4 regions of the Alteromonas sp. BZK5 genome follow, and region 1 is predicted to be linked to each of the others. Evidence: predicted binding sites of a transcription regulator. Region 1 holds the regulator's gene; each other region holds the start of a gene.
The links. Region 1 encodes sigma-54, which starts transcription at its own class of promoters, with help from an activator protein. Its sites were predicted from a motif close to GTTGGCACGNNNNTNGNNT; they were not measured.
Positions count from the first base shown of each region.

Region 2: a site for sigma-54 is predicted at 3,099-3,117, ahead of flhA (flagellar biosynthesis protein FlhA). Genes of this name have one in related genera too.
Region 3: a site for sigma-54 is predicted at 1,817-1,835, ahead of BIZ39_RS19350 (EF-hand domain-containing protein). Genes of this name have one in related genera too.
Region 4: a site for sigma-54 is predicted at 3,220-3,238, ahead of BIZ39_RS02825 (BON domain-containing protein). Genes of this name have one in related genera too.

Region 1 covers NZ_JACSOE010000043.1:1,208-6,713, forward strand. Annotated here, with positions in the region: gene lptC (LPS export ABC transporter periplasmic protein LptC) at 1-438, shown strand, start outside; gene lptA (lipopolysaccharide transport periplasmic protein LptA) at 407-961, shown strand; gene lptB (LPS export ABC transporter ATP-binding protein) at 964-1,689, shown strand; gene BIZ39_RS13025 (RNA polymerase factor sigma-54) at 1,763-3,244, shown strand; gene hpf (ribosome hibernation promoting factor) at 3,275-3,562, shown strand; gene ptsN (PTS IIA-like nitrogen regulatory protein PtsN) at 3,576-4,019, shown strand; gene rapZ (RNase adapter RapZ) at 4,104-4,949, shown strand; gene BIZ39_RS13045 (HPr family phosphocarrier protein) at 4,949-5,221, shown strand; gene mgtE (magnesium transporter) at 5,396-5,506, shown strand, end outside.
Region 2 covers NZ_JACSOE010000018.1:63,936-69,441, forward strand. Annotated here, with positions in the region: gene flhF (flagellar biosynthesis protein FlhF) at 1-914, opposite strand, end outside; gene flhA (flagellar biosynthesis protein FlhA) at 944-3,043, opposite strand; gene flhB (flagellar biosynthesis protein FlhB) at 3,316-4,440, opposite strand; gene fliR (flagellar biosynthetic protein FliR) at 4,447-5,226, opposite strand; gene fliQ (flagellar biosynthesis protein FliQ) at 5,239-5,506, opposite strand, start outside.
Region 3 covers NZ_JACSOE010000118.1:1,145-6,650, forward strand. Annotated here, with positions in the region: gene BIZ39_RS19345 (AMP-binding protein) at 1-734, opposite strand, end outside; gene BIZ39_RS19350 (EF-hand domain-containing protein) at 1,103-1,681, opposite strand; gene BIZ39_RS19355 (DNA polymerase II) at 1,984-4,353, opposite strand; gene BIZ39_RS19360 (MBL fold metallo-hydrolase) at 4,669-5,506, shown strand, end outside.
Region 4 covers NZ_JACSOE010000005.1:72,784-78,289, forward strand. Annotated here, with positions in the region: gene BIZ39_RS02810 (glycosyltransferase family 2 protein) at 1-723, opposite strand, end outside; gene BIZ39_RS02815 (hypothetical protein) at 1,279-1,827, shown strand; gene BIZ39_RS02820 (endonuclease/exonuclease/phosphatase family protein) at 1,845-2,828, opposite strand; gene BIZ39_RS02825 (BON domain-containing protein) at 3,273-3,881, shown strand; gene BIZ39_RS02830 (TIGR03915 family putative DNA repair protein) at 4,003-4,809, opposite strand; gene BIZ39_RS02835 (putative DNA modification/repair radical SAM protein) at 4,826-5,506, opposite strand, start outside.

The DNA.
Region 1 (5,506 bases):
TACAAAGCAAAAAATCTTACCACTACGCTGTACAATCAAGACGGTGAGTTAAATCACAAAGTATTTGCAGAGTCGATGGAGCATTACGACCAGCTTGGCTTTGTATTGTTTCAGCAACCTAAATACACCCTTTATACAGAAAACGCGTCATCACCATGGGTGGTAACCGCTGATGAAGGTACACTATACAATAACGAGCTAATCCAGCTGGAAAACCAAGTTAATATTGAGAACCAAACTGGCGATGACTTTGTCAGAAGTATATCGACCGAGTACATTCAAATTAATTTAGAAACCAAGCAAATGACATCTGACCAACCCGTTGAAATACTGGGCACCCAATATGTCATTTTAAGTAATGGGTTTAACGCGAATTTACGCACACAAGAATACGAGCTTTTAGATCATGTACAAACCACTTATTCCCCTAGCAACTAGTTTATTGCTTGCCATCGCTAGCGGTGCGGTACACGCCAGTGAAGATGATTTTTCGCAGCCCATAAAAATAGGCTCGAACACCCAGTTTATCGACGGTAAAAATAAAACCGCGTTGTACAAAGACGACGTACTCATAACTCAAGGCTCTTTGGTTATTGAAGCTGACGAAGTGGAAGTAATTGCCACTGACGGTGGTGGTCGTGAAATATTTATTGCTAGAGGAAAGCCTGCAAGCTATTCCCAGCAATTGGAAGACGGCACGCCAGTTTCGGCAAAAGCTAATGAAATACGCTATGAAGTGGTGAACCGAACGATTTCTCTTGCCGGAAACGCAGAGTTGAAACAAGACACCAGTAAAGTACAGGGTGACAACATCACGTTCGATATGATTACCGAGCAATTGCTAGCGACTGGCGGCGCAGGTAAGGATGGTGAGGGTCGAGTGACCACAGTATTCACACCTGAGACCATTCGCAAAACTTCGTCTAAGAAAGACAAAAAAGACAACGAGGGCAATGAATAGCAATGGCAACTTTGAGCGCTAAAAATCTTGCTAAGGCTTACAAGTCACGACAGGTTGTTCGAGATGTAAGTCTGTCTGTCTCAACGGGTCAAATTGTTGGTCTTCTTGGCCCAAATGGCGCTGGTAAGACCACCACATTCTACATGATTGTTGGTTTAGTGAATCTGGATAAAGGCAAGATTGAAATCGACAACAATGAGCTAACTCATCAGCCCATGCACGAGCGCGCACGCCGCGGAATTGGCTACCTACCGCAGGAAGCCTCTATTTTCAGAAAGCTCACAGTGCATGAAAATATCATGGCCATTTTGCAAACCCGTAAAGATTTAAATTCACAACAGCAAGAAGAAGAAGCAGATGCGCTACTTGATGAATTTAATATTAACCATATACGTAATAGTACGGGGATGAGTTTGTCAGGGGGCGAACGCCGTCGCGTTGAGATTGCCCGCGCTCTGGCAGCAAAACCGCAATTTATTTTGTTAGACGAACCATTTGCTGGTGTTGATCCAATATCAGTTAATGATATAAAGAAGATAATACAACATCTTCGCGATAGGGGTATTGGAATCCTTATCACGGACCATAACGTACGAGAGACATTGGATGTTTGTGAAAAGGCGTACATTGTGAGTCATGGCGAGCTTATTGCGCAAGGAACGGCGGAACAGGTTTTAAGTAATCAAAAAGTAAGGGATGTATACCTAGGCGAACAATTCAGGCTATAGTTAATGTAACCGAATTGTCATTTTTCAGTTTCGCTCTGGTATATTCAATTTAGAGCATTTAAATAAGACGTAGATGAAACCATCTTTACAGCTAAAATTTAGCCAACAACTTACCATGACACCACAGCTTCAGCAGGCCATTAAACTGCTGCAGCTTTCTACACTTGATCTTCAACAAGAGATCCAAGAAGCGCTCGATTCTAATCCGCTATTAGAAGTTGAAGAAGGTAACGACGAGCCGCAACTAGAAAAGAACAATATCGACAACGATGACAGCGGCTCTGAGGCCACTGCTTCTGCATCTAGTGACACACTAGAAGCCGGCGATGCACTTGAGAAAAACGATCTTCCCGATGAGCTGCCAATCGACAGCACATGGGACGAATACTACTCTGCTTCATCTTCGCCAGCTCCAGGTCCATCCAATGACGACGAGCAAATCTTCCAAGGTGAGACTACTGAAGATATTCAAGAGCACCTTCTTTGGCAAATGCGCCTTACCCATTTCTCGGATACCGATCGCGCAATCGCTACAGCAATCATCGACTCTATTGACGAGTCAGGTTATTTAACCGTTACCCTTGATGATATTTTAGAAGCGGTTAACGATGATGATATGGAAGAGCCGATTGAAATGGACGAAATAGAATGTGTGCTAAAGCGCATTCAGATGTTCGACCCTATTGGTTCTGGCTCACGCTCTCCACAAGAATGTTTGATGGTGCAATTGCGTCAATTTTCAGAAGACACACCGTGGCTTGCTGAAGCGAAGCAACTGATTGAAGAGTACTCTGACTTACTGAGCAGCAAAGACTATCGTACGCTTATGCGTAAAAGCCGATTGAAAGAAGATCAGCTACGCGAGGCAATGCGTTTACTGCAAACCTTGAATCCTCGCCCAGGTAGTGCTTTAGTTACTAAAGAGCCTGAGTACGTTATTCCTGATGTCTCAGTAACCAAGAAAAATGGCCGTTGGGTGGTTGAGCTGAACCCCGACAGTCTGCCTAAGTTAAGCGTAAATCAACAATACGCTGCAATGAGTCGCCGTGCCAAGAATAGTAGCGATTCACAGTTCATCCGCTCACACATGCAAGAGGCTAAGTGGTTCATAAAGAGCCTTGAATCTCGTAACGAAACCTTAATGAAGGTTGCAAACTGCATTGTGCAGCAGCAAATGGGCTTTTTTGAGCACGGCCCGGAAATGATGAAACCAATGGTGCTAAATGATGTCGCAGAAATGGTAGATATGCACGAATCCACTATTTCGCGAGTGACAACGCAAAAGTACATGCATACGCCACGTGGAATCTTCGAATTGAAGTATTTCTTCTCAAGCCACGTTGCAACAGAGTCTGGTGGTGAATGTTCATCTACAGCGATTCGTGCATTGATCAAGAAATTAGTGGCCGCAGAAAAGCCTAGCAAGCCGCTAAGTGATAGCAAGATTGCTTCATTGTTGGCCGAACAAGGCATTAAAGTTGCCCGGCGAACAATAGCAAAGTACCGGGAATCGTTGTCGATCCCGCCGTCGAACCAACGCAAAAGCCTTATTTAATCGGGCTTAATAATATAAGGAAGACGAAATATGCAAATCAACCTTACTGGTCATCATGTCGAAATCACCGACTCTTTGCGTAATTATGTCGATACGAAGTTCAGCAAACTTGAACGTCACTTTGATCACATTTCTAATGTGCATGTCATCCTGAACGTTGAAAAATTAAATCAAAAAGCCGAAGCGACCGTTCATTTAAGTGGCGCTGAAGTATTCGCATCCTCAGAAAATACCGACATGTATGCGGCGATTGACAGCATGGTTGATAAACTCGACCGGCAGGTAATCAAGCATAAGGAAAAACTGAAAAAACATTAGTAGTTAATTAAGCATGGATATACAAGCCATCGTAAGTCTGGACCGCACCGAGTGTGCGGTTCAGTGTAATAGTAAAAAGCGAATTCTTGAGATCATCGCTGATATCGCTGCCAAGCAAAACGAGAACATTGATCAGGCAACGGTACTCAACAGTTTGATGGCTCGAGAGCGTATGGGTAGTACAGGCATAGGCAATGGTATCGCCCTGCCCCACGGACGCCTGCCGGGCCTTGAGAAAGTGATTGCCATTGTTGTAACCAGCACGCCAGCAATCGACTTTGACGCCCTTGACGAGAAACCCGTAGACATCTTTTTTGCTCTACTCGTTCCTGAGGAACAGACCGAAGGACACCTTCAAACGCTGGCCACCGTGGCTGGTAAACTAAGCGACAAAGAAACGATTAAAGCAATACGTCGCGCAACGACAAGCGACGATATTCTATCTGCATTAAGTTAAACATTAAGCGCCTATTAACCGTTTAGTAGGCGCCTAATTCAACAACGCGTATGTGATAAAACCAGAGTATTAGGGAGAAAGTAGGTGAAGCTGATAATAATCAGTGGTCGTTCGGGGTCTGGTAAGTCTGTCGCACTTCGCGCATTGGAAGATTTAGGTTATTACTGTGTTGATAATATCCCGGTAAACTTACTTCCCACCTTAACCCATACAGTTGTTGACGAGTACGATCAGGTTGCGGTAAGTATCGATGTGAGAAACTTACCTAAAAATCCTGACGATTTGGTAGAAATTCTAGACTACCTGCCTTCTTCGTGGTCGATGACCATTGTTTACATTGACGCGAGCGATGATGTACTGGTTAAGCGTTTTAGCGAAACACGTCGTCTTCACCCTCTCGCCAAGCTTAATAAATCGCTTTCAGAAGCCATTAAAGCCGAGTCTGCCCTACTTGCTCCTATTGCTGAGCGCGCAGATTTATATCTAGATACAGATAAGCTTACCATTCACCAACTGGCAGAGTTAATTCGAGAGCGTATCCTGGGTAAGAAAAGCTCACGCCTTGTGCTTGTGTTTGAGTCGTTTGGCTTTAAGCACGGCATTCCTAAAGATGCGGATTACGTTTTTGATGCCCGCTTTTTACCTAACCCCCACTGGGAGCCCGACCTTAAACATCTGACCGGATTAGACGCACCAGTAGAAGTATTTTTGGGGTCGCAGCCTGTAGTGACCAAGTTCATTTGGCAAATTCAGAATTTAATAACGACATGGCTGCCTCATTTAGAACGCAATAACAGAAGTTACGTAACCGTAGCCATTGGCTGTACTGGCGGGCAACACCGTTCGGTTTATATCGCACAGACCCTGTCGAAAACCTTCAGTGAAATACACCCTGATGTTCAAATTCGCCATAGAGAGCTGAATCAGTAATGACTATTCAAAAAACGCTAACTATCGTCAATAAGTTAGGGTTGCATGCGAGAGCGGCGACCCAACTGGTTAAACTGGCTAATCAATTCGACGCTAAAATCATCTTAAAAAAAGGCGATAAAGAAGCAGACGCAAGCAGTGTATTGGGATTAATGATGCTTGAAAGCCATCAAGGTGAACAGGTAGATGTGATTGTGGACGGCAGTGATGCTGTTGATGCACTTGCAGCTATTGAAGAGCTTATTGAGGGCAGATTTAACGAAGACGAATAGTCTTACTTACCCAATCCATTGACCAATTAATCAACACTTAGCGCAGTTATCTTAAAATCCTGCGCAAAACCTACGCAATTATCATGACAGACTCATCATAATTGCGATATTCTACGCCCACTTAGGCTCTATGGCCTGCATTGTTCATCTTTTAGCTTGTAGGAATAACGCCTTATGGCAGAAGCGCTTGTTTCTAAATACGTACAAACTCAGTTACGCGCACTCAACGCTGCGTTGACCAACGGTCAATTCGTATCTGTACGTAAGCTTCTGCTTGAATTACCG
Region 2 (5,506 bases), on a different contig from region 1:
TGCTCATAGGCGGCAATTCTATACGTATCAATGGTAATCATCGCAACCGACTCTGCACCGTATTTCTGCGCATAGCGGGCAGCAAGTTTCGCAACGGTAGTTGTTTTACCGGTACCTGTTGGTCCTACTAATGCAACAGCACCTTGTGCGCTAAGTATATCGTTTCCTGTCACATTTATGCGATTAGCCAATAGGTTAAGAAGATATACCCATGCATCTCGTTCGTTGTAATGTGACGGCGTATAGCTAATAAGCTGTTTCGCTAACGCGTTGCTTAACCCCATATCGGTTAAACGGGTGATTAGATATTGATGAACAGGTTTTTGACGTTTGTTCTTAGCTTCCATCAAGTCGGCCACTTGATATTGCAATACATCGCGAAGAGACGCTAACTCTTCCTTGATTTGCGCAAGCTCCGCTGACTGCGTCACAGGGGTATCATCCATACTAGACGCTTGATGCTCTGGGAAAGCGTTCTGACGAACTGGTTCATGAGAAGACTGCTGGGCTTCTACGTCGTCAATAAAGGCTTCTGAGAAGTCTAAGTGCGAAGCAATTTCATTGGCGTGCTTAGCATTCGCTGTCATTGGTTGGTTAGGTTGCGCGGGACTCGTCACGCCATTATTTCCACCGTGCTGCTTTTCTAGCAGTGCTTTAAGGCTATCAGGACCGTCGTCACCAATGATTTCGCTCAAGCTAGGCACTGCCTTTTGACCAGGTGTTTTTGTAGCGGCTTGTGGAGACGCTTTCGGCGTAAACAACTTCGCTTCAGGCTCTTTGTCGTAGGCTGCGACAAGCTCAATACCGTCAGCAACTTTGCGATTTGACATGATCACAGCGTCACTGCCCAATTCAGCTTTAACTTGGCTTAACGCCTCACGCATATCTTTGCCGAAGAAACGTCTAATTTTCATTGCAACCTCTCCAATCACCCAGTGTCAGATTATTGACCGACCGAACTGACTATTTTTATTTGTTTGTCGTCAGGCACTTCTTGGTAAGACAGAACATGAAGCCCAACAACCGAATATTTTAAGAAGCGAGACAGAACGGGTCGTAGCATGCCTGAGGTAAGGAGTACTGCAGGCTCTCCTTCTAACTCTTGCTGCTGACTGGCTTGCTGCAATGATTTTTGCAGCTTGTCTGCCAGGCCTGGTTCTATGCCAGCGCCATCTTCGCCACCTGCTTGAAGTGACTGGTGCAACATCTGTTCCAACTCTGGCGCCAAGGTTATGACAGGTATCTCTTTTGCACCTTGAGTAATTTCTTGGACAATTAAACGTTTAAGGGCAATACGCACCGCAGACACTAAAACATCGGGGTCTTGGCTGCGCGTGCCGTACTCACTGAGTGTTTGCACGATTGTACGCATATCGCGAATAGGCACGCCTTCAAACAATAAGGTTTGCAGTACTTTCACGACGGTGCTTAGCGGAAGAATGTCTGGTACTAATCCTTCAACCAGTTTCGGATGCTGCTTGGCAAGCATATCAAGAAGTTGTTGGGCTTCCTCGTGCCCTAATAATTGATATGCATTGTTAGAGAGTAATTGGCTTAAATGGGTCGCTACAACGGTCGCAGCGTCTACTACTGTGTACCCAAGGGTTTGGGCATGCTCCCGTTTGTTGGGCTTAATCCATACTGCGTCTAAGCCGAACGCGGGGTCTTTGGTGGCACGCCCTTCTAATTTACCGAACACTTGCCCTGGATTAATAGCAAGTTCTTCATCGTGACTGATGATGGAATCCCCAATCGTTACGCCTTGCATAGCGATGGTGTAAGTGTTGGGCTCTAAATCCAAGTTATCGCGAATGTGGACAGGCGGAATAAGGAAACCCAGCTCTTGCGATAGTTTCTTACGTACGCCTTTAATGCGCGTCAACAACTCGCCACCCTGGGATTTATCGACAAGAGGAATTAAGCGATAGCCCACTTCCAATCCGATGGTATCTACCTGCTGAACATCATCCCAGCCAAGCTCTTTCACTTCAGGCGCAACCGATTCATCTTTTACCACATTGTCTGGCACTTTGGGCTCTGCGGCCTTTCTCTTTTCTTGGACCGACTGCCAGTAAGCAAAGCCTGCAATCAAGAATGAGAACCCTAAGAATGCGATATGAGGCATCCCAGGAATGATACCCATCACAAATAGAACGCCCGAGGCTATATAAAGAGCTTGATTATTACCAAGCTGACCGCGGATTTCTTTGCCCATTTCCTGAGTCTCGTTTTCACGAGTAACGATAATGGCTGTAGCGACCGAAAGTAACAATGAAGGAATTTGCGCCACCAAACCATCACCGATGGTCAATATGGTGTAGATTTCTATAGCGTTACCGAATGAAAGCCCGTGCTGAATCATGCCAATAAAAAGACCACCAACAATATTAATCAGCATGATGAAAAGGCCTGCGACCGCATCACCCTTTACAAATTTTGACGCACCGTCCATCGACCCGTAAAAATCCGCTTCTGCGGTAATCTCTTCACGGCGTTTACGTGCTTGATCTTGATCTATATACCCTGCATTTAAATCAGCATCTATGGCCATTTGCTTACCGGGCATAGCATCTAACGTAAAGCGAGCGCTTACTTCCGAAATACGTCCTGCGCCTGCGGTTACAACTTTAAAGTTGATAATAAGAAGAATGGCGAAAACAACAATACCTACGGCGTAGTTACCACCAATCACGACCTCACCGAAGGCTTCGATAACTTTACCTGCTGCATCGCCGCCTTCATGTCCGTAAAGTAAGACAACGCGAGTAGAAGCCACGTTAAGCGCTAGTCTCAATACGGTAGCGATAAGTAACACCAAGGGGAAAATGCCGAAATCTACTGGACGCTGGGTAAGTACAGCCACCAAGATAATGACTAGCGACAACGCAATATTAAAGCTAAACAGCACGTCCAGTAAGAATGGCGGCATAGGCAATATAACCATGCCCATAATTGCCAAAAGGACGATGGGTGCGCCTAAACCACTGGTAAAATTTTGCAGCTGATTTTTATCGAATCGCTGAAGATAACCGGATAACTGCATGGCTTGGTGTCTCTCTATCAGAAAATTGACGCTTTATGTGAAACTGAAGGAGAGTTTTCAACTAACGTGCCAGCTTTGTGTATTACGTAAAAGTTATCCAAATCCGAGCTGTAATCATGCGTGATTACTGTCTACAGCGACTTGTATAGAGCGATTAAGATTTTGTATCCGAGGGACATATGAACAGTTTATAATTACGTCACTATTTCTAGGGCCAGCTCTTACCTATGCCCCGCCTTCAAAGTCAATTTTTCACCCATTTAGCGGTTGGGTTAGTGTCGGTACTCTGGTGGGATAGGCAAATCCCGTTTAAGTGGCTTAGGACGTTTGCCCTTACCTGCTTTGTGCGCTTTTAACTGATAAACATGCGCAAGCACCTGCGCTACCGCCATAAATAAAGCGTTAGGAATTTCATCGTCCACTTCAGTGGAGTAGAAAATGGCTCGCGCTAACATGGGTGAAGGGATCAACGGCACATCGTTGGCGGTAGCAATTTTTCTGATGTGCATCGCTAGCTCATCAGCACCTTTCGCGACCACAACCGGCGCCCTTACCCCCTTCTCGTCATATTTAATAGCAACAGAAAAGTGAGTAGGGTTGGTCACTACAACATCTGCTTGTGGGACTTCCTGCATCATGCGCTTGGTTGCAGCCTGATATTGCAGACGGCGAATTCGACCTTTAACCATAGGGTCGCCTTCCGCATTTTTCCGTTCGTCTTTAACCTCTTGCTTGGTCATCTTCATTTCTTTGTTGTGCTTATACATTTGATAAGGCACATCAATGAGCGCGATAGGGATCATGCCGCACACCAGAATAAGAAACGCCCACTTAAGCATGTCGAGTGCGTGAAAGATGTTTCCCGGATAAAGCTCCATATCAAGGTGGAGCGCTTCATCTTCAAAGAACAGTAACGCTCCGATGGCCATGCCAATTATGACCACCACTTTTGCTATAGACTTGAGTAACTCAACCAAGCCGTTCATGCCGAACATACGCTTGAAGCCTTGAATAGGGCTCATTTTTGAACCCTTAGGTTTTGCACCTTCCCAGGTAAAGTTAAAACCGCCAAGGGCGATAGAGCCATAAATGCCCGCTATCATTGCCACAGCCATGTATAGCAGCACGGCAGGACCTACTGCCGAAAAGGCTTCACCCCATGCGCCAAACATGTGGGTGATATCATAGGTCTCGTCACGAGAGAGAATGAACATTCTCTGAGTAAGTTTAAAAACAGATTCAGCAATCCACCCGCCCACAAACAAAAACATAAAAGCACTGACGATAAGTACTAGGGTCGAAGAGAGTTCACGGGAACGGGCTAGCTGCCCTTTTTTTCGGGCATCTTCGAGTTTTTTCCCCGTGGGGTCTTCTGTTTTTTCGCTTGAATCTGCCATGTTTTCCTACGAACAAATATTCAATAGTTCACACATAAACTGTTCAGCTCTAAACCATTGGGTTTCGAAATGTGCAGTAAAGTTATCAAGTGTTATCCAAATAATCAGTAATCCCATTACCTGAGCAATGGAAAAACCAATACTAAATATGTTTAGCTGTGGCGCAGCTTTGGTCATTACGCCAAACGCCAAATTCACGATAAGCAGCGAAACGATTGGCGCAAGGGAGAGGGTCACTGCCGATATGAACATCCAGCCGGCCCAATGGGCAATATCGCGGAACTGTTCACCGGTCCACCATGCTTCGCCTATGGGAAACGCCTCAAAGCTCATGACTATCATTTGGATCATGGACAAATGCCCATCCAAGGTCCAAAACAACAAAGTCGCCAATATCAGATAAAACTGACCTACCGCCGGCACGTTAATACCATTGACTGGGTCAACAATAGACGCAAAGCCCAAACCGGTTTGCATTGCTATAACTTGGCCAGCAAGCACAAAGGTATTGAGCACCATCATTGATATAAAACCAATAGCAATGCCTATTAGCAACTGCTGAATAACGATTAAAAATGTGCCCACATCCACCAAATTTTCTATGGGTGACGGGGGCACTACCGGCATGATGATAAGCGTGAGCATTATACCCAACAAGGCTCTTACCTGCGGGGGAATGGATTTAGCACTCAAGCCAATCATGGCCACAAACAAGCCGCTAATGCGCATAAACGGCAGCAGCATGTCTGCAAGGAATTGATTGATGGTCGCGAGTTCGACTTCCACAGCTTTAGCCTTCTATCCCACAACCTGCGGGATCATATCAACCATTCTGAAAGTAAAGTCCATAAGCTGTTGCACCAACCAGTTTCCGCCCCAACTCAGCGCGAGAAGCGTAACAAGTAAGCGGGGCAAGAAGCTCATGGTTTGTTCGTTGATACTGGTGGCTGCCTGAAACACAGCAACAACTAAACCTACGATCAAGCTTGGAACAATCACCGCAGATACCAACACGATAACCATGAACATAGCTTCTCGCAGTATTTCTACAAAGACTTCTGGTGAC
Region 3 (5,506 bases), on a different contig from region 1:
TTATTTAGAATGTTTCGGTGCGTTAACGTTGCGCCTTTCGGATTTCCCGTCGTGCCAGAGGTAAACTGAATATTGATGTTATCATCCGCGCTAAGGTTCGATTCAACGGCCTCCAACTGAGATTTAAGCGCTTCCGTTGGTTCTATTTGTAATGCAGAAAAAGCCTGTAATCCTTCTACAGGCTTATCGCCAATAGTGTATACATATTTAAGTGAAGGCAACTTAGCAAGCGTTAGAGGATGCTTTGGTGTGTTCTTATCTTGGCTGTCTATTTCTGGCGCAAGCTCTTTCAACATGGCGACGTAATTTGACTGCTTGAATGATTGCGCCATGACTAAGTATTTTACGGCAACGTTATTAATGGCAAACGCTAATTCATCAGGACGATAAGCAGGGTTCAGGCATACCATGATCGCCCCGATTCGCGCAGTGGCCATCTGTACGATCGACCATTCGATATTGTTCGGAGACCATATACCCACACGGTCGCCAGGTTCTACACCGTTTGCAAGTAAGCCGCAAGCAACACGTTCTACTTCATACCAATACTGCTGATAGGTCCAGCTAACGTCTTGATGTTTTACAATAATCGCTGGGTTATCGCCATAATTGTCGACAACATTTTTGAAATACTGACCGATAGTGAGCGACGTCAGCTCAGCCTCATCAGAGCCAGTAAACTCACTTTTCTGAAGAGGGAGTAGTGAGTTCGGTGTTAATTTTGATTCCATCATATCTTGCCTCCATGCGCGTACGCATCTGATTTATATATAAATAATAGAGTTGGCTGTTTCGGCTTTTGGTGCCAAATAACCAATGGCAACAATTGCAGTAAATGCTGAATACGCAACGAATAAAACAAATAATTCAATCTTTATTAACAATATTGTTGCAAACGGGTTTTGTCGACAAGATGTTAGTCGTATATGGGGTTATTCAACGATGAATTTGTGTGACTCGTCGTACACGCTGAAAGGAGAGTAATAACCAAAAGTGACAATGTATTTGATGTCTAAAGAAAATTGTCTCGACTTTAATGAAACAAAAAAGCCTCCGACGAAGGAGGCTTCCTAAAAATTTTTACTTTACGAAAGGTGAGTGTCTATTCAGACTCAATACCTTCGAAGTAGGCACGATATTCCATACGGGTAACGTAAGAATCGCCATTTTCGTCCATCATCTCAAAGTCACCTTCGACATGTGCAACCTTTAACTCCTCGGCTGTAAGCTTACCGTCGCTGTCTACATCGATTTCAGTAAACTTATTGTCGGCTGTGGCTGACATTTCAGTGCGAAGCTCCTTATTCTTCTCTGATATCATTTCACCGTCTGCTTTAGAGAATAATTCAGGGTTGCCCTTTTCCGAGAGTAGAGCGTCATTGGTGCCTTCAGTTTTCACCTGAGTAATGATGTCGTCGCTAAACATTGATGGTTTTTCATCAACAAACTTGTTGAATTCAACACGGCTAATCATGCTGTCACCATCGGTATCCATTTTTGCGAGAAGCTTACTGTCAATAACGCCAGAAGACTCTGAACCGACGATATAGCCGTTTCCATCCTTATCCATTGCGTTAAATCCCATCGAGATCTTCTCTTCGTGGTGGCCTGCTACTGCTGAAGCAGATAGTGTTGCAGCAATAACAGCACTGGTAATCATACTTAGTTTTGTGATCTTCATAATCAAATTCCTTCTGGCTTTTACAGTGAACTCGGGCGTTCAATTGCCCTAACCACTAGGTCCACAGACCTCAACATAGGTGCAGATTGGAAGTAAGTTTCAATCTGACACCGCTAATGACTTACGTAATTCATTATTCATTGAATGTGCCAAATGCATAACTAACTGATTTAGTGAGGTAATAAAAATTTAAGGCGAGGTTTTCAATGTTATTGCTATGTTAAATTGTCGCAGTGTTTGCAAGATCTTCATACGTCAAACTTAAGCTGTTCTCAGATATAGATAGAACCCCATTAATGAGATTAAAACAGCGAGAGTTGATCGTTCGCTATTGTCTCAAAATTCAGGCCAATAAGAGGCAAGATACTATCGGCAATGGGTTGGATTTGCTTTTCAATATAGTGGTCATATTGAAGGGGGGCCGTGGCGGTTTCTGCGGTTTGAGGGCCCTGTACTGTAATAACATAAGCAATGGTAGTATTAAACTGATAGCGAAGTGGCAACCCCTGTTCTTTATAGTACTCGTCCGCTAATCGCGCTGCCTTTACGTGGGGAGGTAGCGACTTGGTATACGACGACAAAGGCTTTCGCAGCCGCTTTTTATAGACCAAAGCGTGATCCATTTCACCGGACTTTATCGCTGCTATCGTGCTATTTATGTAGTCTTCAACAGGCTGTCCAGTAAACACTTTTTTGTACAGCTCGTACTGGAAGGTTTTAGCTAGTACCGTCCAATCAGAGCGGACATTTTCCAAGCCTTTAAAGACAAGTTCACCGCCCTTCATTCCTGCGTAACGTTTTTTGCTGCCTTCGGAAGAGCCTCGGATCGTCGGCATAAAAAACGTAGAAAAGTGAGATTCAAACTCAATTTCTAAGTGGCAATCAATGTCGAACTCACTTTTTAGTAACTCTGTCCACTTTCGATTAATAATGCTAGCGAGCTCAAGTCCAGTCTCTGGGGGCGTACCCAGTGCATCATTACCTTCTACATGAACAAATGTTGAGTCGGTATCGCCGTAAATAACCGTATAGCCCAGTTCTTCAATCCAACCCGCAGTGGTTTGCATGATCTCATGACCCCGCAGTGTAATAGAGCTAGCAAGGCGAGGATCGTAGAAAGGGCAACCGCCACTACCAAGCACACCATAGAAGGAGTTCATTAATATTTTGATGGCCTGAGAGCGCGGTGCGTCTTTCTGTTTTTTGGCTTCGTCGCGCTGAAGCCATAGGTTTTCAATGATGGAAGGTAGAAAATGAGATTCGCGGCTAAATACTGCGCCTTTAAAACCTTCTATCGCCGTGTCAGGGGACTTAAGCCCTTCCGCTAGTCCCAACGGATCGATTTTAAATGTACGAATGATGGAAGGATACAGGCTCTTAAAATCTAGGACTAAAACGTCTTTATATAAACCTGGCTGGGAACGCATGACATAACCACCCGGACTAGCCAAGCCTCCATTTTCAGGTCTTACCCCCGCGACATAAGACTTGCGGTGAAGCTTAGGCAAGTACACATTTAAAAACGCGGCCACTGACCCTCCGGGGCGACTCATATCTAGGCCGGTGAGAATACTGCGCAGTGCCAGAAAATCGATAAATTGGGTTTTATCCTGAATGCGGTTGACCAGTTCCGTATCTTTAAAGTTATAGTTAGCGAGTGCAACAGGGTCGCTATGATAAAGACGCTTTATCGCTTCAAGCTTGTCTGCAGCCTGAATAAGCTTATTTTCGCCAAGCAGTTCTTCAGATACGTGATCGAGCGAGAACGACTCGAATTGATAAGTCATTGTTTTTAGTGCTTCGATACCATCAATAACGCATCGCCCTGGCACATCAACGAGGGTTTGATCCTCCCACTGTCTTACAGAAGCCTCTCGGCTGTGGCGGCCGATAGCATACTTTAGCGAGTTAGCCCTAGCGCGGCGTTCAAGTACCGCCATATCGAACTGTTTAACATTCCAGCCTAAAATGATATCTGGGTCGTAGGATGTAAGATATGAAAAAAATGCTTCAAGCAATGCTTTTTCTGATTCAACGGTAATGAGCTCGTACGCGCTGTCTTTTTGTCCTTGCAATGTTTGCCCAACAAAACGTGGCGGGCATAAAAGCAGCACAACGTTGAGTCCTTCACCGGCTAACGCAATGCTAAAGAGTTCTTCATGCTCATTGCATTCGATGTCTATGCTAAGTGATGTAAATGTGGTTCTGAATTGACAGGGTCTGATTTGCGCATTTTCTATAACGATCTGAGGCGTATCGTCGAAATCTTGCGGAGCCAGAAATTCCACCGCACCATACACAAAGCGCTCCATTAAGTAGCGATCGGCAACGCGAATATCCGCTTCGTACAATATAATACTGCTTTCCTGCGCACGCTGGCGAAGCTGATGCATGTGTGATTCGGTTGCGGTTTTTACCGTCGCAACAGGAACTTGTTCCAGCGTGTGAAACCCGTCATCTGAAATACTGATCTTTGCAGAAATACGTTCGGCGATATTGCGTAAATCATTGGCGTGATCAACAGATACAAAGCAAGTGGGGTATTGGGGTGAAGAAATTAACCTAGCGGTGCTACTGGGCGTTTTTACCCATAGCTCAACATGCACCTTGCCTCGCCGGGTAAACGTACTTTTATTGAGTATGAACCCTTGTTGTATTGTTGAGGCTGACATGGATCTGATTTACTAACCGGCTTTGTTGACGTTAATTTCTTTAAATAGCCTCATGGGCGTGTACGTTTTATAAACTCGCATTACCATTATCTGTTCAATAACTGGCGCAAAGGTGCAATAAAAATGCGCTACCACTGTGCACGAGAAACGGCAGTAGGCTTAGTATAACGTTTGTTATCACCTACTCCTATAGATCTCTATTCGACAGATATGTTTGTTTTTGTAAGCAGCGCGAGTTAAAACGAAAACGTACAGTCTTTGTGCACGTTAGACCATGCACGTTAGACCATGCACGATAGAAAAGGTGAGGGCGATATGGAATATCTATTCGATAAACAGGTAGAGCCGGGCGAGCTAATAGAAGTGGCCGATGGTGTTCTTTGGCTAACAATGCCGCTTCCATTTGAACTTGACCACATAAATTTGTACCTGATCCGCGGTGAAGGCGGTTGGGTGGTCATTGATACTGGCATAGGAACGTCCACCACCAAAGCGCTGTGGGAGCGTATATTCAAGCAATTAGACGGGCCAATAGTTGGTGTCATCGTTACGCACTTACATCCTGATCATGTAGGGTTAGCGGGCTGGATAGCCGACACGTATAATGTTCCCTTTTATATGTCTCAAACTGAGTACTTTACTGCCAGAGCGTTTGCGGCAGGAAGAAATGGCGCAACGAATGACCGGGATGTGCAATACTACCAGCGAGCAGGTTTAGACGAATCCATGATCGCAAAGCTTACTTCTGGTGAAGGCAACGGCTACAGCAGCGTCGTTTCACCACTACCTATTAGCTACACACGTCTAAAGCATGGTATGACGCTGTCGCTTGGCGGTAACGAATGGCAGATCATCATTGGCCGCGGCCACTCTCCTGAGCATGCGTGCCTTTACAATAAGCAAAAAAATATTCTCATATCAGGCGATCATATTTTGCCGATTATCACGCCAAACATTGGCGCCTACTCAACAGAGCCTGATGCCAACACCTTAGACGACTACCTTTCTACGCTGCCGCAATTCAAGAATTTGCCCAAAGATGCGACAGTATTACCTGCTCACAAGCTACCCTTTATCGGCCTGCATGAGCGAGTAGATTCGCTTATTGCTCATCATCACGAGCACCTAAAAGCACTGTTAAATGCTTGCGAGC
Region 4 (5,506 bases), on a different contig from region 1:
AACAAAGTCTAAAAGGTGATTTATCGGGCATTGATAATTAGGCCGGTGTGGTGCAAATGTTCGCGTGGGCAATTGCTCTAACGAAAACCCTAATGCCCTACAGTTAGTGAAGAAATCTTCGTCGTTTAGTCCGAAACCCGCGTAGCCTTCATCGAAGCCGCCGGTTTTCTGAAAGTCTGCCTTACGAATAAAAAACACTGTAGAACAAATACTATCGTCACTAAACTTTCCATGATTAATTTCCTGATCTCTTGAAGGTATTTCGTTACTGTCGTCTTCGGGTAACGTGTCGTCATTACTTGCTAAATAACCGATTTCTTTTTCATCTTTTGAAATTTGTCGGTAGGGCTTACAACAGCGCTCGTTGGGTAAAAACACCACTGATGTGAACACTACGGTGTTGTCACGAAGCGCAAGCAAGCCATCTCTAAAAAGCGATGGGGCAATAACTGCGTCTACGTTTAGGTAAACTAAATTCGCGTGCTTGGCCGCTGACATACCCTTGTTGCGCGCTTTCGCTATCGGAAGAGCATCTTGAGTCACAAACTTGTGAACAATGTCGAATTTGTCACTGCGTACGAGTGACAAATCAGAAGGAGGTGCCATCCAAACAATGACTAGCTCATCTGGCGTTGGAGAGCATTGCTCTAACTGAGTAATCAAATTGGTCAGCTTCTCAGTTCTGCTCTTAACAATAGTTACTGCACTTATTGGTGAACGCATACTCTTCCTCCCTTTCTAATTTGTTGAACCTGTAATAACGACGATATGAAACGTTGAACGTTATACTTTCGTAGAAGCAAAGAGTGTTCCTGTTTTGTAAGCTGTTGATTATCATCTAAAAGTTTTATTTTCAAGTTCTGTTTTTGAGTATTTTCAGCAATGGTTGAGCGCCAAGGCAAGCAAGAGGTGCAAAGTGAGAGAAAAATTTACAAACGAATGTATGGAGGCCAACAGCAGTTTTTTATGTTAATTTTTGGTGGTCTGTTCTAATTTGCAGATTAACATGACGCTTCTTTTCATAAGTCTTGTTTTACTGTGCATCTAGCGCGTAATTGCTTTGCCGTTCCCACATATTTTGATATGCTTGGTTAGTAGGTTAAACATTACAATTCAATAGTTTAAATATTCCTACAAATATTGCTTAACACGTTTTCTTTCGAGTAGAACTAATCTCATGTTATTGGTTTTTACTCACTCAGAGTGTAGGTAAATCTTCAGCCTTACTTGTAACGTATTAATTTCTGAATTTCGTATTTTTTCTGGTGGACAAAGGCTGTGGAATCACAATCGTCTGTATTTATTCGACACTATGACAAACAATCATTAAAGGTGGTTGATGTTATATCTGGTATCTCACCAAATGCTATGCGCAGGGTATTTGGCGGCTGGATATTTTTCGCAGCTGTTGTCGGCGTTATTGTAAGCGTAGCACCAGATTTGAGCGCTCAATTTATCGGTTTAACACTTTTCGTTCTTGTTGCTTTTACACTCGTAATGTTTGGACAGAGTAGAATAACGGAAGGCTGGCCAGCTATAATTTGCGACAACAACTACATCGGCGTGGTGAGAGACCCTGTTAAGAGAGAGTATATTTGTGTGAACTCTGCTCTGGTCAAAGAAGCTAACCCCACATTAATAAAACCCAACAAAAAAGCGGTTGAGATTGTGTTAGATAGCGAACAACTATCGGCAGAAGATCAAGAGGTGCTAAACCAAGCGGTTTGGCCTCGGGATAACAAGCTAATAGGGCTAGCCCATTTTAAAAAGCGTGAAGAGGCGTGTGATAGCCTCATGTGGTGTGTCAAACACCGTAGCTCTCATTAGATTTACAGTCTTGAGTATTACTCCTTGTCCGTGATTAGCGCTAGTTCGGTATAAAGCGGGTAGTGGTCTGAGCCTATGCTTTCAAGCTTCTCTATATTGACCAATGCAAAATGTTCCGAGTGAAATACGTGGTCTAACGGCCATTTCACTAAAGGATATTTCGCGTGAAATGTATTGAAAAAACCGCGCCCCTCTCGTGGGTCTAAAAGTCCGCTTATTTTCTTGAACTTTCTGGTAGTAGGTGACCAAGCCACATCGTTAAGATCGCCAGCGACGACAATAGGGCCCTCTGTTTCAGCTATTTCTTCCCCCACAACAGTAAGTTCTACGTCTCTGGGCTTTGCATACGTGTTTTCTGTTGGGCTTGGTGGTTTTGGATGAAGAAAATATAGCGTGACATCTTGTCCGTGGTGATTGATTTTAACTTTCATAGACGGCACATCTTCTTCTATTAGAAATCGCAATGAGACCTCTTCAAAGGGAAGCTTACTATAAAGATGCATACCGTAGAGGTTTTCGAGTGGGCAAAATTTACGATACGGGTATTCAGATTCAATTTCACTGATGCCTTTCTGCCACTTCTCATTAGATTCCAACGTTACGAGAAAATCAGGTTGCTTATTACGTACATGTTCAATGAGCTTGCGAAAATCGTCATTAGGCATATACACATTGCTTGATAAAACACTTAGCTTTTGGCTCGCACTCTCAACCTCGACGTGCCTAACTTCTCTTTTATACAGAGGGGTATAAGGAATGATCCAGATAACCTGATAAATAAGGCTAACTGTTAATCCAGCGACAATAATTACTGCTAGGCTATCTATCTGTGCGTAATAGGTTGATTCAAAAATATGCCCAGCAATTAACAAAGAAATGATAGCTGCTATTTGTAGTCGCGGAAATTCCCACACTCTTACTAACCAATGAGAAGAAGGAAGCAAAGGGGCCCAGCTTACGGCTATAATTAAGACTGAAACAGCAGTAAGTGCAGTATCCATGTCTAGTTGGTCCTTGAGTTTAATTAACGAAAAACACTCCACCTGTTGCTTCTGTCTGCAAAACTAAATTGGTGACTATAGCTAGGGCCTGTTGACCTTTGGTGTACAACAAAGGTCAACAGGCCCCAGTGAAGCGATACAAATCATTATAACTACGGCAGCTTTGTGAAATAAGTTTAACCTAAGTATCACTGCAACTTAGCGGCGGCCAACGACAAAAAGTTATCCCCTAGTACAATTGATAGGTGCTTTTCTTAAGTGAAGTTGACGAGTTTTGGGCATTAACAAAATTAAGTAAAAAGTTCTCAAACAAAGGCAAAGTTTGCAAAACAAAACTTACTTAACTAGCCCTGGATATTAATATTTATCATATAAAACAATGTCTTATTTTGTTGGCAAGGAATTGGCATGACTATCTACGAGTTTCGACAAAGGAGAAATGTTATGAAACGTTCACTTATTTCTATGATTGTTGCTACAACTTTGACTACAGCTGCATATGCAGGTGACATGGACACAGACAGCACAAGTAATAAATGGGAGAAAGGTGCCAAAGACGCATGGATTGATGGCAAAGCAGAAGCAACGCTGTTGTTCAATGGTAACCTTGATTCATTCGACATTAACACTGACGTTAAAAACGGTAATGTCGTTCTTACTGGTAAGGTTGAGAACTCTGTTGATAAAAAGCTAGCGGAAGAGCTAGTAGCGAATATTGACGGTGTAACGTCTGTAGACAACAAGCTAACGGTTGTCTCTGACAAAGATATGGAAGGCGACATGTCAGATGACATGGAAGATACTGTTGACGAAGGCACAAGCGAGTTAACTGACGCCAAAATCGCCACAGTAATCAAAACCCGTCTTCTCATGGATACCGATATCTCAGGTTTCGACATCGATGTTGACGTAGAAAACGGTGTAGTAACACTGACTGGCGACGTTGATTCTGATGCTGAGCGTGATCTAGCTGTGGAAATTGCCAAGAATGCATCTGACGTAAAAGATGTTGAAAGCAACCTTCGTGTAGTTACTGAAACTTCGATGAACTAATATCATTGTTGCTTTACACAAAAAAGGGGCCTCGGCCCCTTTTTTTCTGGTCACGTTTTACAGAGCTTTCCAAATCGCAAAAAACAAGGGAAGCACAGCTGCTAATATTTGTCAGGAGGACTCATTCACCATTCTCCACCTTTTTTCCATTTAGTATCATCTTACGTGCTCTAGCATCCGAGTGGCGTATCATATCGTTAATAAGCGACGTCTCAGGCATATTCTTCCAGTATTTTTTTGGCATTGAACTTAACATTGCCTTTGTTTTTACGCGGGCAGGATTAAATATATTTGCATAATACGTAAGCCAGTATTTTTCAATTCTGTCATCATTTGGAATGATACTAGGGTCAGGATTATCTTCCAAAACAAGTGTTTTAGTATTCCAATGCGCAGCTCGATAAGGGGTAAGTATTGACCAACACATATTTTTAAAACGCGTCTGAAAAAAATCGAGCTTCATTTCCAAGCTGAAGTGTTCTGGTTCATACCACGCAATAAAATGCTCTTGTCCGTCAAGTACGACTTCTCGAAATCTCAAAAAAGCACTTATCTTATATGCATCGCGTTTTACTGCTTTAGCCAGCATGTTGAGACGCAACACATCTTCGTCAGTTTTTAAGTGAATAAGGTTTCTGTTTTCGAAAACTACTCGCCATAAAACGCGGTAACATAAAGCGAAACGATCGGGGGCTTGGTGGCATAACGCATACTTCAACAGCGTTAAAACTGTTTTAGGAATTCTGTAATTCGTTTGGCTTTCACCAATAGCGTTGGCCGAATCGGCCACGGCAAACAAGTCGTCTTGGTTAGATTGCGAAGTTTGCCATGTAACGTTCTCGGGAGGTATGTGTTGGGCTAGACATTCTCTCGATGCTTTTCGCCATTCGTCGTATCCGGGCACTGATGAAATTGTTACTTTTTTCATTGTGGTACCAATTAGATTAAGCGCTGAACAATTCAAACTGTTTTGGTTGTTTAAATTGCTGTTCAAAGTTACTGCTATCGAGCAAATGGATAGCGGGGGAATAATCACTAACAGTAATGAACGGTTTTAATTTTTGTAAGGGCAAACGCATTTTTGTGAGATCGAACCAGCTAAGCTTTGTGTAACGTCGAATAGCCAGAATTTTTTGTACTGTGCGTGCTCCCAGTCCAGGAACTCGCAATAAAAGTAGCTTGTCAGCTTTGTTTAAATCGATGGGAAATATGTGGCGATTGCGTAGCGCCCACGCAAGCTTGGGGTCGTGCTCCATATCTAGCATGTCGTTGTGTACGATTTCATCTAAACCAAATCCATAAAAGCGCAGGAGCCAATCGGCCTGATAAAGTCGGTGTTCACGGATAAGTGGCGCCGGTTTAAGAGGCAAGACTTCAGACGCATCTGGGATGGGCGAAAATGCAGAATAATAAACGCGCCGCAATTTTTGTTGACCATACAGTTTGACACTCGTGCCAAGGATAACTTTATCATTTGAGTCATCGGCTCCTATGATCATCTGAGTGGACTGTCCGCCAGGAGCAAAGCGAGGTGGGCGTTTACCCGAGTAGGTTTTATCTACTTTGTGTTCATTTATTTTGTCTTTCAATGTATTCATTGAACCGTGAATTTCAGCAAGGTCTTT